DNA from 2 places in the Defluviitalea raffinosedens genome. Region 1 is predicted to be linked to the other one. Evidence: riboswitches for the same ligand, from Rfam matches in the RefSeq annotation. Region 1 holds a riboswitch; the other holds the start of a gene.

The links. Region 1 has a riboswitch for FMN ahead of JOD07_RS11185 (ECF transporter S component). Riboswitches for the same ligand answer to the same signal wherever they lie in the genome.
Region 2: it holds a riboswitch for FMN, as region 1 does, so the genes downstream of both, ribD (bifunctional diaminohydroxyphosphoribosylaminopyrimidine deaminase/5-amino-6-(5-phosphoribosylamino)uracil reductase RibD) here and JOD07_RS11185 (ECF transporter S component) in region 1, are expected to answer to the same signal.

Annotation. Positions count from the first base shown of each region.
Region 1 covers NZ_JAFBEP010000016.1:51,813-65,285, forward strand. Annotated here, with positions in the region: gene JOD07_RS11175 (Tex family protein) at 1-1,823, shown strand, start outside; gene JOD07_RS11180 (GNAT family N-acetyltransferase) at 1,839-2,756, shown strand; FMN riboswitch at 2,824-2,945, shown strand; gene JOD07_RS11185 (ECF transporter S component) at 3,029-3,655, shown strand; gene tsaE (tRNA (adenosine(37)-N6)-threonylcarbamoyltransferase complex ATPase subunit type 1 TsaE) at 3,768-4,196, shown strand; gene tsaB (tRNA (adenosine(37)-N6)-threonylcarbamoyltransferase complex dimerization subunit type 1 TsaB) at 4,193-4,915, shown strand; gene rimI (ribosomal protein S18-alanine N-acetyltransferase) at 4,912-5,358, shown strand; gene JOD07_RS11205 (Lon protease family protein) at 5,490-7,916, shown strand; gene JOD07_RS11210 (hypothetical protein) at 8,048-8,275, shown strand; gene JOD07_RS11215 (Fur family transcriptional regulator) at 8,454-8,894, shown strand; gene JOD07_RS11220 (metal ABC transporter permease) at 8,973-9,785, opposite strand; gene JOD07_RS11225 (metal ABC transporter ATP-binding protein) at 9,815-10,564, opposite strand; gene JOD07_RS11230 (metal ABC transporter substrate-binding protein) at 10,567-11,550, opposite strand; gene JOD07_RS11235 (ribonuclease Z) at 11,751-12,668, shown strand; gene JOD07_RS11240 (RNA polymerase sigma factor) at 12,761-13,315, shown strand; gene JOD07_RS11245 (anti-sigma factor family protein) at 13,305-13,473, shown strand, end outside.
Region 2 covers NZ_JAFBEP010000035.1:387-6,856, reverse strand. Annotated here, with positions in the region: gene ribH (6,7-dimethyl-8-ribityllumazine synthase) at 41-502, opposite strand; gene JOD07_RS14890 (bifunctional 3,4-dihydroxy-2-butanone-4-phosphate synthase/GTP cyclohydrolase II) at 551-1,750, opposite strand; gene JOD07_RS14885 (riboflavin synthase) at 1,801-2,454, opposite strand; gene ribD (bifunctional diaminohydroxyphosphoribosylaminopyrimidine deaminase/5-amino-6-(5-phosphoribosylamino)uracil reductase RibD) at 2,435-3,553, opposite strand; FMN riboswitch at 3,723-3,838, opposite strand; partial or broken gene JOD07_RS16045 (DUF1062 domain-containing protein) at 3,941-4,276, opposite strand; gene JOD07_RS14870 (HNH endonuclease) at 4,360-4,719, opposite strand; gene JOD07_RS14865 (hypothetical protein) at 4,843-5,085, opposite strand; gene JOD07_RS14860 (type II TA system antitoxin MqsA family protein) at 5,230-6,228, opposite strand; gene JOD07_RS14855 (hypothetical protein) at 6,268-6,470, opposite strand, start outside.

The DNA of each region.
Region 1 (13,473 bases):
GAAGGACGAGGGCGACCATTGCAAAGGAAAAAGGTTTAGAACCCTTTGCACAAATTTTATGGGATCAAGATTCCAATTTTAGCCCGGAGGAAATTGCTAGAGACTATATTAATCCTGAAAAAGAAGTATATACCATAGAAGATGCCCTGCAGGGGGCAATGGATATTTTGGCAGAATGGATTTCTGATGATGCCAGTTATCGCAAATATATTCGCCAGGAAACCTTTAGTAAAGGGTTATTGGTTACTAAAGCAAAAGACGAAGAATTAGAGTCTGTATATGAAATGTATTATGATTATAGTGAAGCAATAAAAAGCATTCCCGGCCATAGAATATTAGCCATCAACAGGGGAGAAAAAGAAAAAATCCTATCTGTCAAAATAGAAGCACCTGTTGAGCGGATAGGAGCTTACTTAGAAAAGCAAGTGATTAAGAATGATAAAAGTCCATTTTTGGATCTCATAAAAACTGTGATTGAAGATAGCTATAAAAGATTGATTGCTCCTGCTATAGAACGAGAGATCAGAAATGAATTAACAGAAAAAGCTGAAACAGGTGCCTTAGCTGTTTTTAAAAGTAATCTTTCTCAGCTTTTGATGCAGCCCCCTATTAAGAATAAAGTAGTTATGGGATGGGACCCTGCATTCCGCACAGGATGTAAAATTGCCGTTGTAGATGAAACAGGGAAAGTACTGGATACGACGGTAGTCTATCCGACTCCTCCGCAAAATAAAGTAGAAGAGGCAAAGAAAATATTAAAAGAGCTGATCAAAAAGTATAATGTGGATATTATTGCCATTGGAAACGGAACCGCCTCCAGGGAATCCGAAATGTTTGTTTCGGAACTGATTAAAGAGTTGGATCAGGAGGTGCATTATATTATCGTTAATGAGGCAGGGGCCTCTGTATATTCTGCTTCTCCTTTAGGTTCGGAAGAATTTCCTGAGTTTGATGTGGGCTTAAGAAGTGCGGCATCCATTGCCAGAAGACTTCAGGATCCTTTAGCAGAACTGGTTAAGATTGATCCAAAGTCTATTGGAGTGGGCCAATATCAGCATGATATGAACCAAAAAAGATTGGAAGAAGTCCTTGGTGGGGTTGTAGAAGATTGCGTAAACCGAGTTGGGGTAGATTTAAATACAGCTTCAGTATCCTTGCTTCAATATGTAGCAGGAATAAAAAATACCGTAGCAAAGAATATTGTAGAATATAGAGAAACCAATGGTAAATTTACAGCAAGGCAACAGCTCTTAAAAGTAAAGCAGTTAGGACCTAAAGTATTTGAGCAGTGTGCCGGATTTTTACGAATTCCCGAATCAGACAATGTATTGGACAGAACAGGGGTTCATCCGGAATCTTATAAAGTTGCAAAAGACTTGCTAAGATATCTGGGATACACAGAAAATGATATTTTGGAATTAAAAATAAAGAATATCAGAGCTCAGATCGAGGATATAAATATATTAGCCGGGGAATTGGAAGTAGGCGTGCCTACCCTTGAAGACATCATTAAAGAGTTGGAAAAGCCAGGGAGAGATCCAAGAGAAGATATGCCAAAGCCAATCCTTAGAAGCGATGTTCTTGAGCTTAATGATTTAAAGCCGGGCATGGTTTTAATGGGAACTGTACGCAACATTACAGATTTTGGAGCCTTTGTAGATATAGGCGTTCATCAGGACGGACTTGTTCATATCTCAGAAATGACAGAGAAGTTTATCAAGCATCCTTTGGAAGTAGTCAGTGTGGGAGATATTATTAAGGTATCTGTATTAAGTGTTGACATAAATAAGAAAAGAATAGCATTAACGATGAAAGGGATCTAAGGAAGGAGAAATAAAATGGAAGTTAGGTCGTTTAATGATGACTATCACGAGGTCGGCCAATTAGTATTAAATGCGCAGGTAAATAAGGAGACATATTTTTTCTATCCGGTTTATAAGACGGTAGAGGAAATGAAAAAAGATTGGGAGGGGAAAGAGCTTATCCTGATGGTTGCTGAAGAAGACAACCAGATCATAGGTTTTGGAGGCTTAGATTTAGTCCGAAAAGAAGGCAATCCCAATGCAGATTTGTATGGGATCCTTGTAAATCCGCTTTATCGAAGTCAAGGTGTGGGCAGTGCGCTAATGGAAGCTTTAATCCGTAAAGCGAAAGAAGTAGGTATTCGATCCATCTACGCTCAAATTGAGACCGATAATGAAGAAGGAATAGATTTTTTGATTAAGCATGGATTCGAGTATAAAAGAAGCTTCTTCAGAATGGAAATGAATGAGCCGATTTTTCAGGAAGTAAACTGTCCTGAAGGTATTGAAATCAGAAGATCAAAAGCAATAAAGGATAAAGCCCAGTTCTTGGAAACCTATGAAGAAATTTTTGGCAATCCCAAAGATGGAGAAAAGCAACTTGCAATTTTATCCGATCCGAATCATAGTCATGAGATTTTTCTGATGTACAGGGTGAGTAGAAGCACTGGAAAAGAAAAATTAATTGGATTTTGCGGCGTGGAAAGTATAGAAGAAGATGGTAAAATGAACCGTCGTATTGATACCTTGGGCGTTATTGATAAGTATGGAAGACGAGGAATGGGTAAAGTACTTTATATGACGGTATTAAATTACTATTGGTCTTTGCCTGATACGAGAAAGATTAGCATTACGCTAAAAAGCTCATCGGAAAATGTTAAAAAGTTTTATTTAAGTTGCGGCATGGAAGAAACGCAAAGTACAGAGACCTACAAATATGAACTAGAAGATTAAAATTTTATCATGTATGAAAGTTGACACATATAGAATCATATAGTATAATGAGTTCAAATTTAATAAGAAGATTCTTCAGGGCAGGGTGAAATTCCCGACCGGCGGTGATAGTCCGCGAGTGCGTTATGTACGCATTGATTTGGTGAAATTCCAAAACCGACAGTACAGTCTGGATGGGAGAAGAATGGCGTTATTACGCATTTCCAAGCAGTCCGAAGAATCCTCTGGCTGCTTTTTTTATTGCAGCCCATAAAATTTAAGGAGGAATGGAAATGGAAAGTATTCAAAGAGTAGCAGATCAAAAGAAAAGAGTGTTTGAAACAAGTAATTTAGTAAAGATGGGATTGTTATCCGCACTGGCATTTATCCTTATGAGACTTGACTTCCCTATACCTGGTTTTCCACCTTTTTTAAAAATGGATGTCAGTGATATCCCATCTGTTATAGGTGCGTTATCCATAGGGCCGGCGGCAGGAGTCATTGTTCAGTTGACCAAAGCATTTCTTTATATGGTATCAGGAAGCGATACAGGTTTTGTAGGGCCTTTAGCCAATTTTATTGTAGGAGCAGCCTATGTTCTGCCCCTTGGGCTTGTATATAAATATAAATCAAATTTAAAAGGTTTTATCATAGGATGTTTTGCAGGTACCATTACAATGGCAGCAATTGGAGGACTGATAAATTATTTTGTTATGATACCTTTTTATGCGATGATCTTTGGAATGAGCGTGGATGTAATCGTTTCTATGGGAACCAAAATTAATGCAGGCATCAATGATTTAAAGACTTTGGTTCTTTATTCTATAGTGCCTTTTAATCTTCTAAAAGCCAGCGGTATTTCTATTCTAAGCTATGGTGTGTATAAAGCACTATATCCCCTTTTTCACAGAAGTAAATAGTATAGAAGATGATAGAACGGTCATCCGTTCTTTTTTCTTGCATATTTTTATAAAAAATAATACAATTAAACATAATATATTAAGATAGTATAATATTGAAAGGAAAGAAATAATGGTTTATGAAAGCTATTCTGAAGAAGAAACCAAGCAATTAGGTATTAAGCTGGGCAGTTCATGTAAAAAGGGAGACATTTACTGTCTGATAGGAGACTTAGGAGTCGGGAAAACTGCTTTTGCCAAAGGGTTAGCAGAAGGGTTAAACATCTATGAACCCATTACAAGTCCTACCTTTACAGTTGTGAATGAATATGAAGGAAGAATTCCTTTGTATCATTTTGATGTATACAGAATTACCGATATAGATGAAATGGATGAAATAGGATATGAAGAATACTTCTTTGGTGACGGTGTATGCTTAATCGAATGGGCAGATATAATTGAAGACCTAATCCCGGATTCTGCTGTTTGGATTCATATAAAAAAAGATTTAAGCAAAGGTGAAAATTATAGAGCAATTACTATTTCGAATAAAAAGGAATGATTGAATTGAAAATATTAGCATTGGATTCATCAGGCAATGTCGCCTCTGTAGCTATTATAGAAGATGATCAATTATTAATAGAGCTTACAATGAACTACAAAAAAACTCATTCTCAAACCCTTTTGCCGATGATCGATTCCATTTGCAAAATGGTGAATCTGGATTTAGAATCCCTGGATTATATTGCTGCAGCCAGCGGGCCTGGTTCTTTTACAGGGCTTAGGATAGGGGTTGCTACTGCAAAGGGGTTAGCATATGCCCTTAATAAACCGATTATAGGAGTTCCGACCCTTGATGGGCTGGCATATAATATTACATATACCGACTATTTAATTTGTCCGATTATGGATGCAAGAAGGAATCAAGTGTATACAGCTTTTTATTTATGGGAAAAAGGCTTGTTAAAAAGACAGTCGGATTACTTAGCCATTGAAATTGATGAATGTGTAAAAAGAGCTAAGGAATATAATAAACCCCTTGTTTTTTTAGGAGATGGGGTACCGGTATACAAGGATAAGATAAAAGAAGCAATAGGTGATGGGGAATATTATTTTGCACCACAATCCTGCAATATGCAGAAGGCATCGTCCATTGGAAGTCTTGGAATGATTCTGGCTAAAGAAGGAAAAGCTCAGGATTCTATGGAGTTTGTGCCTTTTTATCTGCGAAAATCCCAGGCAGAAAGAGAATATGAAGAGAAGGCAAGAGGAAACCTATGATCAAAATTATTTCAATGAAAGAAGAACACATTCCCCAAATTTATGAAATTGAAAAAAGCTGTTTTACAATTCCCTGGTCTAAGGACGCCTTTGAAAAAGAATTGAAGGAAAATCCTTTGGCCTATTATATTGTGGCAGAATCCAAAGGCAATATATTAGGATATGCGGGAATGTGGAAGATCGCCGATGAAGGTCATATTACGAATATAGCAGTGCATCCTGATTTTCAGCATCAGGGCGTGGGAACCCTGTTAATGCAGGGCATTATTGAAGAGGCGCAAAGAAATCATTTCATAGGACTTACTCTGGAAGTGAGAGAAAGCAACATTAAGGCACAAAATTTATATAAAAAATTTGGTTTCGTCAATGAAGGAATCAGAAAAGGGTATTATCAGGATACAGGAGAAAATGCGGTGATCATGTGGAAATATTTTAAAGAATAGAACGTCTTCTAATTTTAGAAGGCGTTTTATTATAGGGAAGAAAATTGTCATACTACTAAAAACATTTTGATTTAAGAGAGGAAATCAATGCCCTTTATTGAATATAATAATATAGAGAAAGGAGTGGAAATATGAAGAAATTTCACGAATTATCCTATAGAGATTTGAAGAAGTTCATCGACCCCTCAGATTTTGATTTTAGAACCACCGACGAACTAGAGCCGATGGAAGGAATTATTGGTCAGGAAAGAGCGGTAAAAGCAATGGAATTCGGACTAAATATCAAAATGAGGGGCTATAATATTTATATGTCAGGCCCAACCGGCTCTGGTAAAACCACTTATGCAACATCCTGTGTCAGAGAAATTGCTAAGAATGAACCTGTTCCTTATGATTGGTGTTATGTATATAATTTTGCTAAACCAAGCAATCCTTTAGCACTTCGTTTTCCCCCTGGATTAGGAAAAGAATTTAGAGATGATATGGATGAGCTTATAGAGTTTTTACTTGAAGAAATTCCTAAAGCGTTTAATTCAGAAGAATATGAAAAAGAAAAAGCAGAAATTATAAAGCGTTATCAGACGAATAAAGACGAAATTGTTAAAAAGATGAAAGAAAGGGCAAAAGAGTTAGGCTTTGGCGTAAAGGTTACCAGTGCAGGCATATATTTTGTTCCCCTTATTAACGGAGAAGCAATAGATGAAAATGAATATGAGAATTTGAATGAAGAGATCAAAGAAAGATTTACAAAAGTGACAGAGGAGTTTCAGGATGAAGTATCAGATATCCTTAAAAGTTTAAGAGACTTGGAAAAGAAAGCAAAGCAGGAGATCGAAGATTTAGAATACAAGATAGGACTTTTTGCAGTAGGGCATCATATCAGTGCTTTAAAAGAAAAGTATAAAGAATTCGACAGAGTGAATAAATATTTAGAAGCTGTGCAGGAAGATATTCTAGAAAATATAGAGGAATTTTTAGAAAATGAGAGTGAAGAGGAAGATCAACTGGCTTCCATCCTTCCCTATGTCATCAGAAGGAATACTGAAGATGTGACCATAAAATATAAAGTCAATCTATTCATTGACAATACAGAAACTAAAGGCGCCCCTGTAATCATAGATTTTAATCCTACTTATAATAAATTAATTGGTCAGATAGAATATGACAATGAATTTGGAAACTTAACCACGGATTTTACGAAAATAAAGCCTGGGCTCTTTCATCAGGCTAATGGAGGATATTTAATCCTTCAGGCCATGGATGTACTTACGAATACCCAGTCCTGGGAAGCTATAAAAAGAGTTCTGAAGACAAAAGAAGTAAGCATCGAAAGTTTGCGAGAATTGATTGGTCTTACTGCTGTTTCTTCTTTAAAACCGGAACCTATCCCTGTAGATGTAAAGGTTATTATGGTAGGCAGCAGTTATATCTATAATCTATTATATGAATATGATGAAGATTTCAAAAAGCTATTCAAAATTCGTGCAGATTTTGATTCAGAAATGCCGAACAGTTCCCAAAATATTAAAATGCTTGCAAGGTTTATACGTTCTTTTTGTGAGAGAGAAAAGACAGCACCTTTTGATGCCGGTGCAGTAGCCAAGGTTGTGGAGTATGCTTCCAGGATGGCAGAAAATCAAGAAAAAATGACCACCCGATTTAACAGCATTGTTGAGATTTTATGTGAAGCAAATACGTGGGCAAAAATTGATCAAAAGGAGATCGTCACGGCAGAACATGTTAAAAAGGCGATTATAGAAAAAGAAAAACGATCCAACCTCTATGAAGAAAAAATGGAAGAGATGATGCATGAGAATATCATTATGATTGATTGTGATGGAGAAAAGATTGGCCAGATTAATGGTCTTGCGGTATTAGATACAGGAGACTATGTATTTGCAAAACCATCGAAAATCACTGCTACAACTTATATGGGACAGTCGGGCATTATAAATATTGAAAAAGAGGCCGAAATGAGCGGAAAAGTTCATAATAAAGGTGTTCATGTTCTGGCCGGTTATTTAGGCCAGACTTACGCACAGGAATTTCCTCTTTCTCTTTCCTGTAGGATTTGTTTTGAGCAAAACTATTATGGTGTTGATGGTGACAGTGCATCGAGTACGGAATTATATGCTATTTTATCCAGTCTTGCTGAAGTTCCGATTAAACAAGGCATTGCCGTTACAGGTTCTATTAATCAAAGGGGAGAAATTCAACCCATAGGCGGCGTATCTTATAAGATTGAAGGATTTTTTAAACTGTGTAAAGCAAGAGGATTAACAGGAGAACAAGGCGTTATTATTCCTTATCAGAATGTAAAAGATTTAGTGCTTAAGGATGAGGTTATAGAAGCAGTAAAAGAAGGAAAATTTCATATTTATCCAATACGCCATATTGATGAAGGTATAGAAATATTAACGGGTATTCCGGCAGGGCAAAAAGGAGAAAACGGCAGATACCCTGATGATACTATTCATGGAATGGTATATAATAAACTGAAACGATTTTATCGAGGCAGTCTTACTGAAACTAAAAAAATTGGAGGAAAAAGAAAGTAAATTACAAAAACCCCAAATCAAATCAAATTTTACCTCTATACATGTTAAAATGCGGAGGGTATAATAGATTCAAGGGATTTACCGAAGAATAAGCTTTCTATAGTATTTAGAAGATTTGATGGAGGGCAAACATGAAAAAGTACAAAAAAGTATCTATCGAAAAAGAGATCGTAGAAGAAGTATACTGCAACATTTGCGGAGAAAAAATCGCTAAAAACAGCCATAATCATTTTGAAGACTTCCTCCATGTAGAAAAGGTTTGGGGATATGATTCAAAGAAAGATGGCAAGAAAGATGATTTTGACGTTTGCCAGCGTTGTTATGAAGAATGGATCAAAACATTTAAGATTTCTATATAAGCTTTTGTCCTTGCAATCCTTACAAATCTGTTATACAGTATTTGTAAGGTTCTTTTTTTAAAACGAGAATGTTTGCCTTAGCTGCAGGGTTCAAACTTTCATGTTTCAAGAATGCCTGCGACTTTTTGAGGCATTTCATGAAACAGATGTATAGCGGTTTTATTGGGAGTGACAAAGGATGAATCTGAATGATGTAAAAGATAATTTAAAAAGTCAGGGATATAAATTAACGAATCAGCGAAAGGCTATCCTGGATGTTTTGATGGATCATAAAGGGCATGTTCTGTCTGCAGAGGAAATCTATGAAAAAACCAAAGAAAGATATGCCAAAACGAATGTTTCAACCATTTATCGCAATCTGGAAATACTGGAGAATGCCAATTTGATTCATAGAATCAATATGAATGGTGAAGCATCTAAATATAAGCTGATTTGCAATGATAAACACCACCACCATATTATCTGCAAAGAATGCGGAAAATCTCAGAGCATAGACTTTTGTCCGTTGCAGGATATTCATGATGAATTCAAGGATGAAGATTTCGTTTTAACGGACCACCGTTTTGAATTATACGGATACTGCAAAGAATGCATAAAAAAGAAGAATGAACAGGTTTAAAACTGTTCATTCTTCTTTTTTATGAAATAAGACCATAGTAAAGATCCAGGCTTTTATTTCACAAGAGGGATATAATAACTATCTTGCAGCATTCTTAAGATATTTAAATATCAAAACAGATACAAGGATGAGCACTGCAAGCAAAACAATGGTTCCTCCCGAAGCCAGTTCAAAATAGTAGGAAATGATAATTCCTAAAATGATTGCAGTTTGAGAAAAAATAATAGAAAGAATTGCAGCATGTCTAAAGCTGTGGGCAATTTGAAGGCTTGCTGCTACAGGCAGCACCATTAAGGAAGACACAAGAAGTATGCCCACAATACGCATGGATAGCGTTATAGTAATGGCAATGAGTACAATAAAAAATAAATTAATTCCTTTAACAGGGACACCCGATAAAAGGGCAGCTTCTTCATCAAATGCCATATAAAACAACTCTTTATAAAGAAGCCAAATAGAAACGATCACCAGAATACCTAAGCCTAAGATTATCCATAAATCCGAAGGAAGTACTGTTGTTATATTTCCGAATAAATAGCCTAATAAGTCAACATTAATGGATTTTGCGAGACTGATTAATATAACGGCCAGACCTATTCCAAAGGACATAATGATCGAAATGGATAGCTCGGCATATTTTTCATAACTTTTTCTTAATTTTTCAATGGCCAGGGCGGCAATTACCGAGAATACAAGAGTAACTCCCAGAGGAGATATATTAAGAAGTATTCCTGTGGCGATCCCTGAAAGGGCTACATGGGATAATCCGTCTCCAATAAGAGACATTCTCCTAAGAACAATAAATATGCCCATAAGAGGGCATAAAAAGCCAATGATGATCCCGGCAAGAAGAGCACGCTGCATAAAACTGTACGATAATATTTCCAGCACAGTAAAACTCCTTTCGTTAAAGGGAATTTTTAATGGTGATGATCCAGAAGATTCATTTTTTCACCATATACTTCTGAAAGAATTTTTGAAATAGGTACATTCGAATTCATATCATGAACAATCAATTTCTTTTCTCCCATGCAAGCTACACGATTTGCTTTTTCTGTAATGACACCTATGTCATGGGAAATCATTACGATTGTAATATGCATATTTTCATTCAGATTTTTCAATAGTTCATAGAAATTGTCCTGAGACTGAATATCGATCCCAACCGTAGGTTCATCCAAAAAGATGATTTGGGGAGAGCTTACCAAGGTTCTTGCGATGAATACTCTTTGCTGTTGTCCTCCAGAAAGATTTCCGATCAGTCTTTTGCTATATTCTTTCATTCCTACCAGTTCAAGAGCTTCGTATACCTTTTCCATATGGTATTTTTTGATTCTTTTAAACAGACCAAGCTGAGGATATAAATTGGCAGCAACCACCTCTTCTACAGTCGCAGGAAAGCTGGTGTTAAAAGAGGCAGCTTTTTGAGCAACATAACCGATTTTTCCCCAATCTTTAAAAGAGTCCATAGGTTGTCCAAATAATTTAATACTTCCTTTGGTAGGTTTTAATAAGCCGAGAACAATTTTAAGAAGAGTACTTTTACCCGAGCCATTAGGACCTACGATGCCAATATAATCCCCGCTTTTGATTTCAAAATTAATATTGTCCAGAATTAATTTGTCATTGTATCCAAAGGATAAATTTTTAATTTCCAGTATTGTATCCATAACTATTCTCCTAAAGCTTTTGTTAAAGCATTTAAATTTTCCTTCATAACGCTGATATAGTCTTTACCTTCATCTATATCCTTCTGGGATAAGCTTGATATATCATTCAGAACGGAGGTTTTTGCTCCTGTTTCTTTAGCAATAACTTCTGCCAGTTTAGGGCTTGCTAAAGTTTCAAAAAAGATGTATTGGATATTGTGTTCCTTGATAAAATCCGAAATCTCTGCCATTTGCGATGGTGTAGGTTCAGCCTGAGGAGACAGGCCGGATATAGAAAGTTGCTTAAGTCCATATCGGTGTGCCATATAACCAAAGGCAGCGTGAGATACAACAATTTCTTTTCTGGGAAGCTTGGATAATTCGCTGCGGTATTCTTCATCCAATTCCAGAAGGCTATTTTTTAATTCTTCAAAGTTACTTTCATAGAATGCCTTATTTGCGCTGTCCACTTTAACAAGAGCATTTTTTATACTTTCTGCCTGTGTAATGGCATTGATGGGGTCAAGCCATACATGAGGGTCATATACATGATCATGCTCATCTTCATCTTCAAGTTTAAGTTCATCTTCATGATCATGCCCGTCTTTATCTGATGTTAAAGGTTCTATATTTTCTGAAGTATTGATAATTGTTAAATTGGGATTACTAATAGAGCCAATGACTTTTTCAGCCCATGATTCCATTCCCAGACCATTATAGATGAGAAGATCTGCTTTCTCCATTTGTCCCATTAATTTTGCACTGGGCTCCCAGTCATGGGGTTCGGAACCAGGAGGCACTATAATGTGAAGATCCACTTTGTCCTGCCCGATTTTTTTTGCGAAATCGTATAGGGGATATATACTGGTATAGATCGTCACTAAATTTTTATTTGCGTCAGAAGATTCCTTTTGTGGAGGCTTATTCTGTGCTGAACAGCCGGATAAAGTGAATATAGACAGACTAAAGATCATTATACTCATCATACATAGGAAGAATCTTTTCATAATATACAATCTCCTTCGTCAATTAAACTTAAATGCAAAAGTTTTGCATTTAGAAGATTATCTTATGTAATATCATAAATTCCAAAAAAGTGCAAGAGGTATTTATTCATGGGCTTTTTTTTGATACAATGAACATATTCAATTCGGATATAATATTATAATGAACAATTATTCTAAAATATATTTTAAGGAGATTATTTATGCTAGATGTATGTCTTTTAGGTACAGGAGGAATGATGCCTCTGCCCAATAGATGGCTTACAGCTTTACTCATACGATATAATGGCAGAAAGATTCTTATTGATTGTGGTGAAGGAACCCAAATTACTTTAAAAATGTTAGGATGGGGATTTAAAACAATAGACACCATTTGCTTTACACATTATCATGGAGACCATGTTACAGGGCTTGCCGGGCTGTTATTGACTATTGGAAATTCGGGAAGAACGGAACCCATTACTTTAATAGGACCTGCAGGGCTGGAAAAAGTTGTCCAGGGATTAACGATTATAGCACCGGAATTGCCTTTTGAACTTAAATATATAGAGCTCTCGGAAGAGGCGGTTGTTCCGTCAGGGGACCTTCTCATAAAAGCCGTACCGGTTGAACACACTATTTCCTGTTTTGCTTATGTCGTAGAACTTCCAAGGCGTCCAAAGTTTATGCCTGACAAAGCAGCAGCCTTAAATATTCCTGTTCGTTTCTGGAAAGAGCTTCAAAAGGGAGAAACAGTTGAATGGAATGGCAACATTTATACACCGGATATGGTTTCAGGAGATCAAAGAAAAGGTATTAAAATAGCTTATTGCACAGACAGTCGTCCTGCTTTAGGACTTAAAGATGCTGTTTATAAATCCGATTTATTTATATGTGAAGGCATGTATGGGGATGACGAAGATAAACCCCAGGCACAAAAAAATAAACATATGACCTTTTCCGAAGCGGCAAATTTAGCAAAAGAAGCAGAAGTTGAAGAGCTGTGGCTTACTCATTTTAGCCCTGCCCTGTCAGAACCGAAAGCCTATTTAAGTGTAGCTACAGATATTTTTCCTAATACGAAATTAGGAGAAGATCGATTGATTAAGAATTTAAGTTTTAAAGAGGAAAAAGATGCATAATCGTGGTATAATATTATTAGTTCAGACTTTACTGTATATTAAGTCGTATCTGGTATAAGAGTATACAAAGCTAAAATACGGCGGTGAAATTTATGGAAGATTATGAGATTATTCAATGTTGCCTTCAAGGCAAAAAGGAAATGTTTGAGGAATTGGTCTCGCGTTATAAAAATTTGGTTTATTCCATTATTCTTCGCATGACGAACGATTCTGAAGAAGCGAACGATTTAGCACAAGAGGTCTTTATTAAAGTTTATCGCAATTTAGACAAGTATGAACCTACCTATAAATTCTCCACATGGATTATGAGGATTACTACAAATTTAGTGATTGATTCAAGAAGAAAACAAAAACAGTCTACGATCTCGGTGGAGGAAATGCCCTATGAACCTTCAACTGAAGGGGGCCCTGAAGAAGCATATCTTCGTCAAGAAAAATCCAATGAAGTTATGGATGCCTTAAATGCTCTTCCTGATATGTATAGGATTCCTATCATATTGTTTCATCAGCAAGGCTTATCTTACCAAGAAATATCAGATGTTATTAACGAACCCTTGTCAAAAGTGAAAAACCGGATCTTTAGGGCTAGAAAAATGTTAAAAGAATATCTTTTGAACTCAAAGGAGGGTGGAATATATGGAATGTAATCATGCAGATAAGCTGATGATGAAATATATGGATGGAATTCTCACTATGGAAGAGGCACAAAAGCTCAATTTTCATATTACGGAATGTGAATCTTGCCGGGAAAGCTTTTTTACTTATCAAATGGTGATGGATGAGCTTAGGGATGAATCGGCAATGA
Region 2 (6,470 bases), on a different contig from region 1:
TACATGCTGCAATTATGGTTATTTTACGGGCACTCCCCTGTCAGAACTGCTTCAGCAGGTTTGCCATTTCGATAGCGGTCACCGCGGCATCATATCCCTTGTTGCCGGCTTTTGTACCTGCTCTTTCAATCGCCTGCTCTATGGTATCCGTGGTCAGAACTCCGAATATCACAGGCACACCGGTATCTAATGAAACCTTTGCAATCCCCTTGGACACTTCATTGGCAACGTAATCAAAATGAGGCGTCGCCCCCCTGATAACAGCGCCAAGGCAGATTACCGCGTCATACTTTTTGGATTCGGCCATTTTCTGTGCAACCAGGGGAATTTCAAACGCTCCCGGCACCCAGGCCGCTTCGATGTCAGCCTCGTTTCCCCCATGCCTGACAAATGCGTCAATCGCTCCGCTTAAAAGCTTGCTGCTGATGAACTCGTTAAAACGCCCGACGACGATCCCAACTTTTAAATCTTTTGCCATCAAGTTCCCTTCAAGTGTTTTAATCGGCATTCTTTTCACCCTCCTGATTTTTCACCGTATTTGATTCGATGCTTAAATTGCAATAATGTGTCCCATCTTTTCCTTCTTCGTTCTGATATAGAACTTATTGACCTCATTGGCTTCGATCTGTATCGGCACCCGCTCCACAATCTCAAGGCCGTAACCGCTTAAGCCAATGATCTTTTTGGGGTTATTGGTCAAGAGCCTGATTTTCCTGATGCCCAAGTCATAGAGTATTTGCGCTCCTATGCCATACTCTCTAAGGTCAGGGGCAAAACCAAGCAGTTCATTTGCCTCCACCGTATCCTTCCCTTTATCCTGGAGCGCGTAGGCGCGTATTTTATTCACAAGACCTATTCCGCGTCCTTCCTGGCGCATATAAAGCAGCACTCCCCTGCCTTCGTCTCTTATCTGCCTCAATGCGGCATTCAACTGTTCTCCGCAATCGCATCTCAGGGAATGGAAAGCATCTCCTGTCAGGCATTCGGAGTGTACTCGCACCAGCACCGGCTCATCAGGATTGCTAAGATGTCCTTTTACCAAGGCGATATGGTGTTCACCGTTAATCGTATTTTCATAGGCAATAATTTCAAATTCGCCGTATTCGGTCGGAAGCTTGGCTTTTGCGGCTGCCGTTACAAGCTTTTCATTTTTCCTTCTGTATTTTATCAGTTCTTCTATTGTAATGATTTTGAGGCCATGCATTTTTGCAAATTCGAATAGTTGAGGCACTCTTGCCATGGTGCCGTCATCATTCATAACCTCGCATATGACCCCCGCCGGATGCAAACCTGCCATTCTGGCAAGATCCACGGCTGCCTCCGTATGCCCGGAACGTTTCAGCACCCCTCCGTCTCTTGCAATCAGAGGAAAAATGTGTCCGGGTCTGGTAAAATCGCTGCTGACCGAAGCTGGATTTGCCAGTTCCTTTATGGTATTCGCCCTCTCAAAGGCTGATATGCCTGTAGTTGAACTTTTGTGATCCACCGTCACGGTAAATGCCGTCTTCATGCTCTCGGTATTTCTTTCCACCATCAGGTCCAGTTCCAGCCGCCGCGCATTCTCCTCTGTCATGGGGACACATATCATCCCTCTTCCATAGGTAGCCATGAAGTTTACGCTTTCGGGCGTCACCTTTTCCGCCGCCATCAAAAGATCCCCTTCATTTTCGCGGTCTTCATCATCTACAACCAGGATCATCCTTCCCTCTCTGATGTCTTCCAACGCCTCTTCAATGGTATTAAAATTCATGTTGAATCCCCCTCCTGTTCGATACATTTAAGCCCTATTTACGGCCGAATTTATGCGAATCCATTACTCTTGAGAAATTCTACGGATATATCCCGTTTCGGCTTTGATTCCTGTGAACTGCAATTGAAAAGCCTTTCCACATACTTTCCTATCACATCGCACTCAATATTCAGCTGATCGCCTACCTTTTTCGAGCCCAGAGTCGTTTCGCCTGCGGTATGAGGTATCAACGATACTTTAAAGCATCTGTCATCAACATGGGCAACAGTCAGGCTTGTGCCATCGAGCGCAACCGAGCCTTTCATGACGATATATTTAAGGATATCGTTTCGGGCTTCAATCGTAAGCCATATGGCGTTGTCCTCTTCCACCCTTGATATAACGGTTCCCGTCCCGTCGATATGTCCGGTAACAATATGGCCTCCGAGCCTGTCTGACAGCCTCAGAGCCCGCTCGAGGTTCACTTTGTCGGATATTTTCAGCATTCCAAGTCCCGTATTTCTCAACGTTTCAGGCATCACATCGGCGGAAAACCAGTTGCCGCCCATATCGGTTACCGTGAGGCAAACTCCGTTTACAGCAATGCTGTCCCCGATTTTCATGCCGTCCATAACCCTTGAACAACTGATTGAAAGTCTGGCGGATTTACTGCCCCGGCTAATTCCTTTTATGGTGCCCATCTCCTCAACGATTCCCGTAAACATAAAAATCACCTCTCACATATCCTTCGATAAGGATGTCTTCATCAAATCTGCTGATGCTGATATCCTGCAATTTAACGGCATGCTCCATTATTTCTATCCCCTCGCCTTCAACAGGAGTTTTGGCATCTTTTCCGCCGATAATCTTCGGCGCGATAAAAGTCATAACCTTATCAACAATTCCCGAATCAAGCGCGGCGGCATTAAGGCCTCCCCCACCTTCTAAAAGCACGCTGTCAATCTCAAGCTTATATAGCTCATCCATAAGCTTTGCCAGATCGACATGCCCTCCGGGGCTGTCCGCTTTAAGAATCCGCACTCCTTTATCCATGAGCAGCCTTTCTTTTTCAGGGTCAATCGCCGTTGTCGTGGCAAGGATTAAGCCTGCTGATGATTCCTCATTGATAACCCTGCTGTCCGGAGGTATCAGCCCTTTGCTGTCTACGACAATTCTGACAGGATCTCTGGTCGTTTCAGAGTCAAGCCTCGCAGTAAGAGACGGGTTGTCTGCAAGGACTGTATTTATGCCCACCATTACGGCGGTAACCCTGTTGCGCAATGTATGCACATATCGCCTCGAAGCTTCTCCTGATATCCACTTTGAATCACCGCGGGCAGAGGCTATTTTGCCGTCGAGCGTCATGGCGGTTTTCATAATCACGAAGGGCCTTTTTTGGGTTATATATTTGATGAATATCTCGTTGAGTTTTTTCGCTTCCTGCTCGAGGATACCGCAGACCACCTGAATACCGGCCTCTTTAAGCATTGCGACCCCTCTGCCCGCAACTTTAGGATTGGGATCGATCATTGCCATTACTACTTTGCTGATTCCCTTTTCTATAATTGCCTTTGCGCATGGGGGCGTCTTGCCATAGTGGGAACATGGCTCCAGATTGACATACAGTGTCGCTCCGCGGACATCTTCCTTTGCATTCTCAAACGCGGCCGCTTCTGCATGCGCACATCCGCGCTTCGCATGATATCCTTCAGCTATAATCCTTCCGTCTTTAACTATAACCGCACCGACCAGCGGATTCGGGCTTGTCATTCCCCATCCCAACTTAGCCAGCTCAAATGTTCTTTGCATATATCTCTCGTACATGTTCATCCCTCGCTCAAAAAAGTATGTGTTTATCCTTAGGCCATTACTTTCTAAGTAGCCTTTCAAACCGATTCAGAGATTCATCACACAGACAGTAAAAAATCCCTGAAGCAAAAACTCCAGGGATAATACAATACATCCATTGCTGACATGCAGACGCAATAGAACACATTCTCTTCTCCCATCCAGACTATACTGTCGGCCCCGGAAACTAACCGGATCTGCCATTTAAGGCTCGCGGGCTTTACCGCCGGTAAGGAATTTCACCTATCCCTGAAGATACTTATATTAAGTTTTACCGTTATTAATGATTGAAATAAATATATCACTTGTCAACTTTCAAGTCAATGATTTTCATTCCTCATTAAACTTGCACGTTTCACTTCTTCACGGAACCACCTCTACGGATAACACTCCGTTTTCCAGAACCCTTTTCGCTTCGGATCGAGATATTTTAAGGCATTCGGCAATTAGCCTGTCATAGCGTATTCGCAAATGATAGGGGTTACGAAACCGTATAACATCTCTCTCCGTATCCTCACCGCCATTCCTCAAAACATAAGCCGGCTCCTCCAAAATCTCAACATTGTTTTTCTGCAGTAAAACCCTGTCCAAGCCATATTGATACACAATTTCCCGGTCATTTCGCAGAAATGCCTCATACTCTGCCTTATTCAAGCGTTTTTTGCTGATGCGCGAGTAAATCGGCAGCTTGTATGTGTGTTTACACCGTTTGAAACTGCGCTTTTTCGCGCGTGACCCCCCGCCCGTTGCACAAAACTACTTCACCAGAGATTTTGACCCCCCTACCGTCTTGCCCATCGTTCTCCTTCGCGGGCAGTGATCGATGAGTGACATTGTTTGCACAGGCTCATAAGGTTACTGTCTGCATTGGTTCCGCCTTTAGATAAAGGGATAATATGATGTACCTCTTCGGCTGGTGTAAGCCTTCCGTACTTTTGACACTCCTCGCAAAGCGGGTGCTCTGAGATATATCTGTCCCTGATGCGTTTCCATCTCCGGTCATAGCTTTTTCTTGTTTGAGGATCTCGTTCGTATTTGTTGTAATAAGCATCCACTTGCCTTTGATGCATGTCGCAGTACCTTCCGTCCGTCAGTTCAGGACAGCCGGGAAAGGAGCAAGGCCTTTTTGGTTTTCTTGGCATCTGGCCACCTCCTTTACAGGTATAAAAAAGCCCTCACAGGTTCATATCCCATGAAGGCTTATCCATAACTTTTCACAATACCATTATATTTGGATTTATAATGAATTTCATCTCATAAAAATCTCATCTGGAATATTGAACAACACATTTGCTATTTGACCATGGCATCTTACCGTTATAATACTTATCGGAGATATACCGCTGCATATCGGGTGGTAAAGCTGCAAGCAAAAGATAAGCCTTTTTCCTATCTTCCTCTAACTCCTTGGTGCTTTTATAGAAGGAACATTTATCTTGCAAGCACTTGTGTACAGTCAGGATATTGCAGCCGTTCCTTCCGTTACTGCCAAAGCATTTATTAACCATCTTTCCTCCCTCCTGTTTTATGTCATAAGAAAAAGCCCCGAAGGGCTTATGCGTTTTAATGTTATTTTTTCACGATATCATTATATATGGGATACCTGTGTTTTTCATCTCATGAAAATCTCACCTTAAAGGAAGCTAAAAATATCAGTTTATTTGTTCAAAGATAGCTTTCGAATATACTTCTATATCTCCAGGAGTAAGCATGTTGAATTTTTCTTTTACAGCTACAAAATATTTCCCGATCAACTCTTTGGGTATTACACGATTAGAATGCGCATCCACCGGCAAACCGTCTCTAGTATGCCGCCATGGTTTCTCCAGATGCGTAAACTTCTCTAGCGTTTTTCCGCTATAACAGCAGAAGTTCTTAATAACGCTATCCAATATCGCTTTTTCAGCAGTTGTAAAAACTGATTCATCGAAAGCTTCAACACTCTCAATGGGGTCAAACCGATAAGATGAATACCTGTTATATATATCTCTGTAAACCGGTCCATGAACCCATGCCTCACAGTCTTCTTCAAAAAGAAACCGTCCTTCAAAAGCATAATAAAAACCCTGGACATAATATAGCGCCTTTTGTAAAGCTAAAGGAGTTATGTCCTCGCATTTATAAAGCAGATATTGGATAATTGAGTCCAGCTTTGAACCCGTTTTGTTTTCTTCCCCAAGCAGTTCCTGTACCTTCCGCTTACTTTTTTCATATGCCTGCAGAGATTTTAAATTGTCCTTATTTTTCTCCAGTAATTCTTTATAATACGCTGGATCATCATAAATCTTTTGAAGAATATCTGAATACTGTTTTGTAGGCATATCACCTTCACAATATCTCGAAAAAGTCATTTCCCCCCAACCTAAAAGCAATGATAGCGGACGTTTGCCAATATTGTATTTCTGAGGTATTTCTAATATCTTCTCCAGCGAAATAATGCCGTTTTTTTGACGGTACGTGTCATACAAAGCCTTTAGATTTTCGTCCTCTATATCCGCTACATAGACTTCGCTCCCACATTCCGTACAAACAGCCTTCTTTCCAGTATACTCATATTCTTCGCCTTTAAGTTTACCCTTAATTGTTGCTGTTTCTACCATGTATTCGACATCTCTTCTGCATTCCTCGCAAAATGTCTTATTCCTATTCATAAGGCGGCCTCCTTTCAAACTCTCAAACTTTCTGATTGATCATCGAAAAAGATAATCAATCGGCTTGTTTCGCTTATGAAACGATATAACAACCACTCGTTTTCCACTTTCACTATCAATTAGATTAAATTTCGTATATATATCAACTAACTCCTCGATGCCATCAAAGTTAAATAACGTAACCTGGGGACAAAATACATATAAAACCTCATGTTCAAATCCTACTTTCGTATTTTGCAATG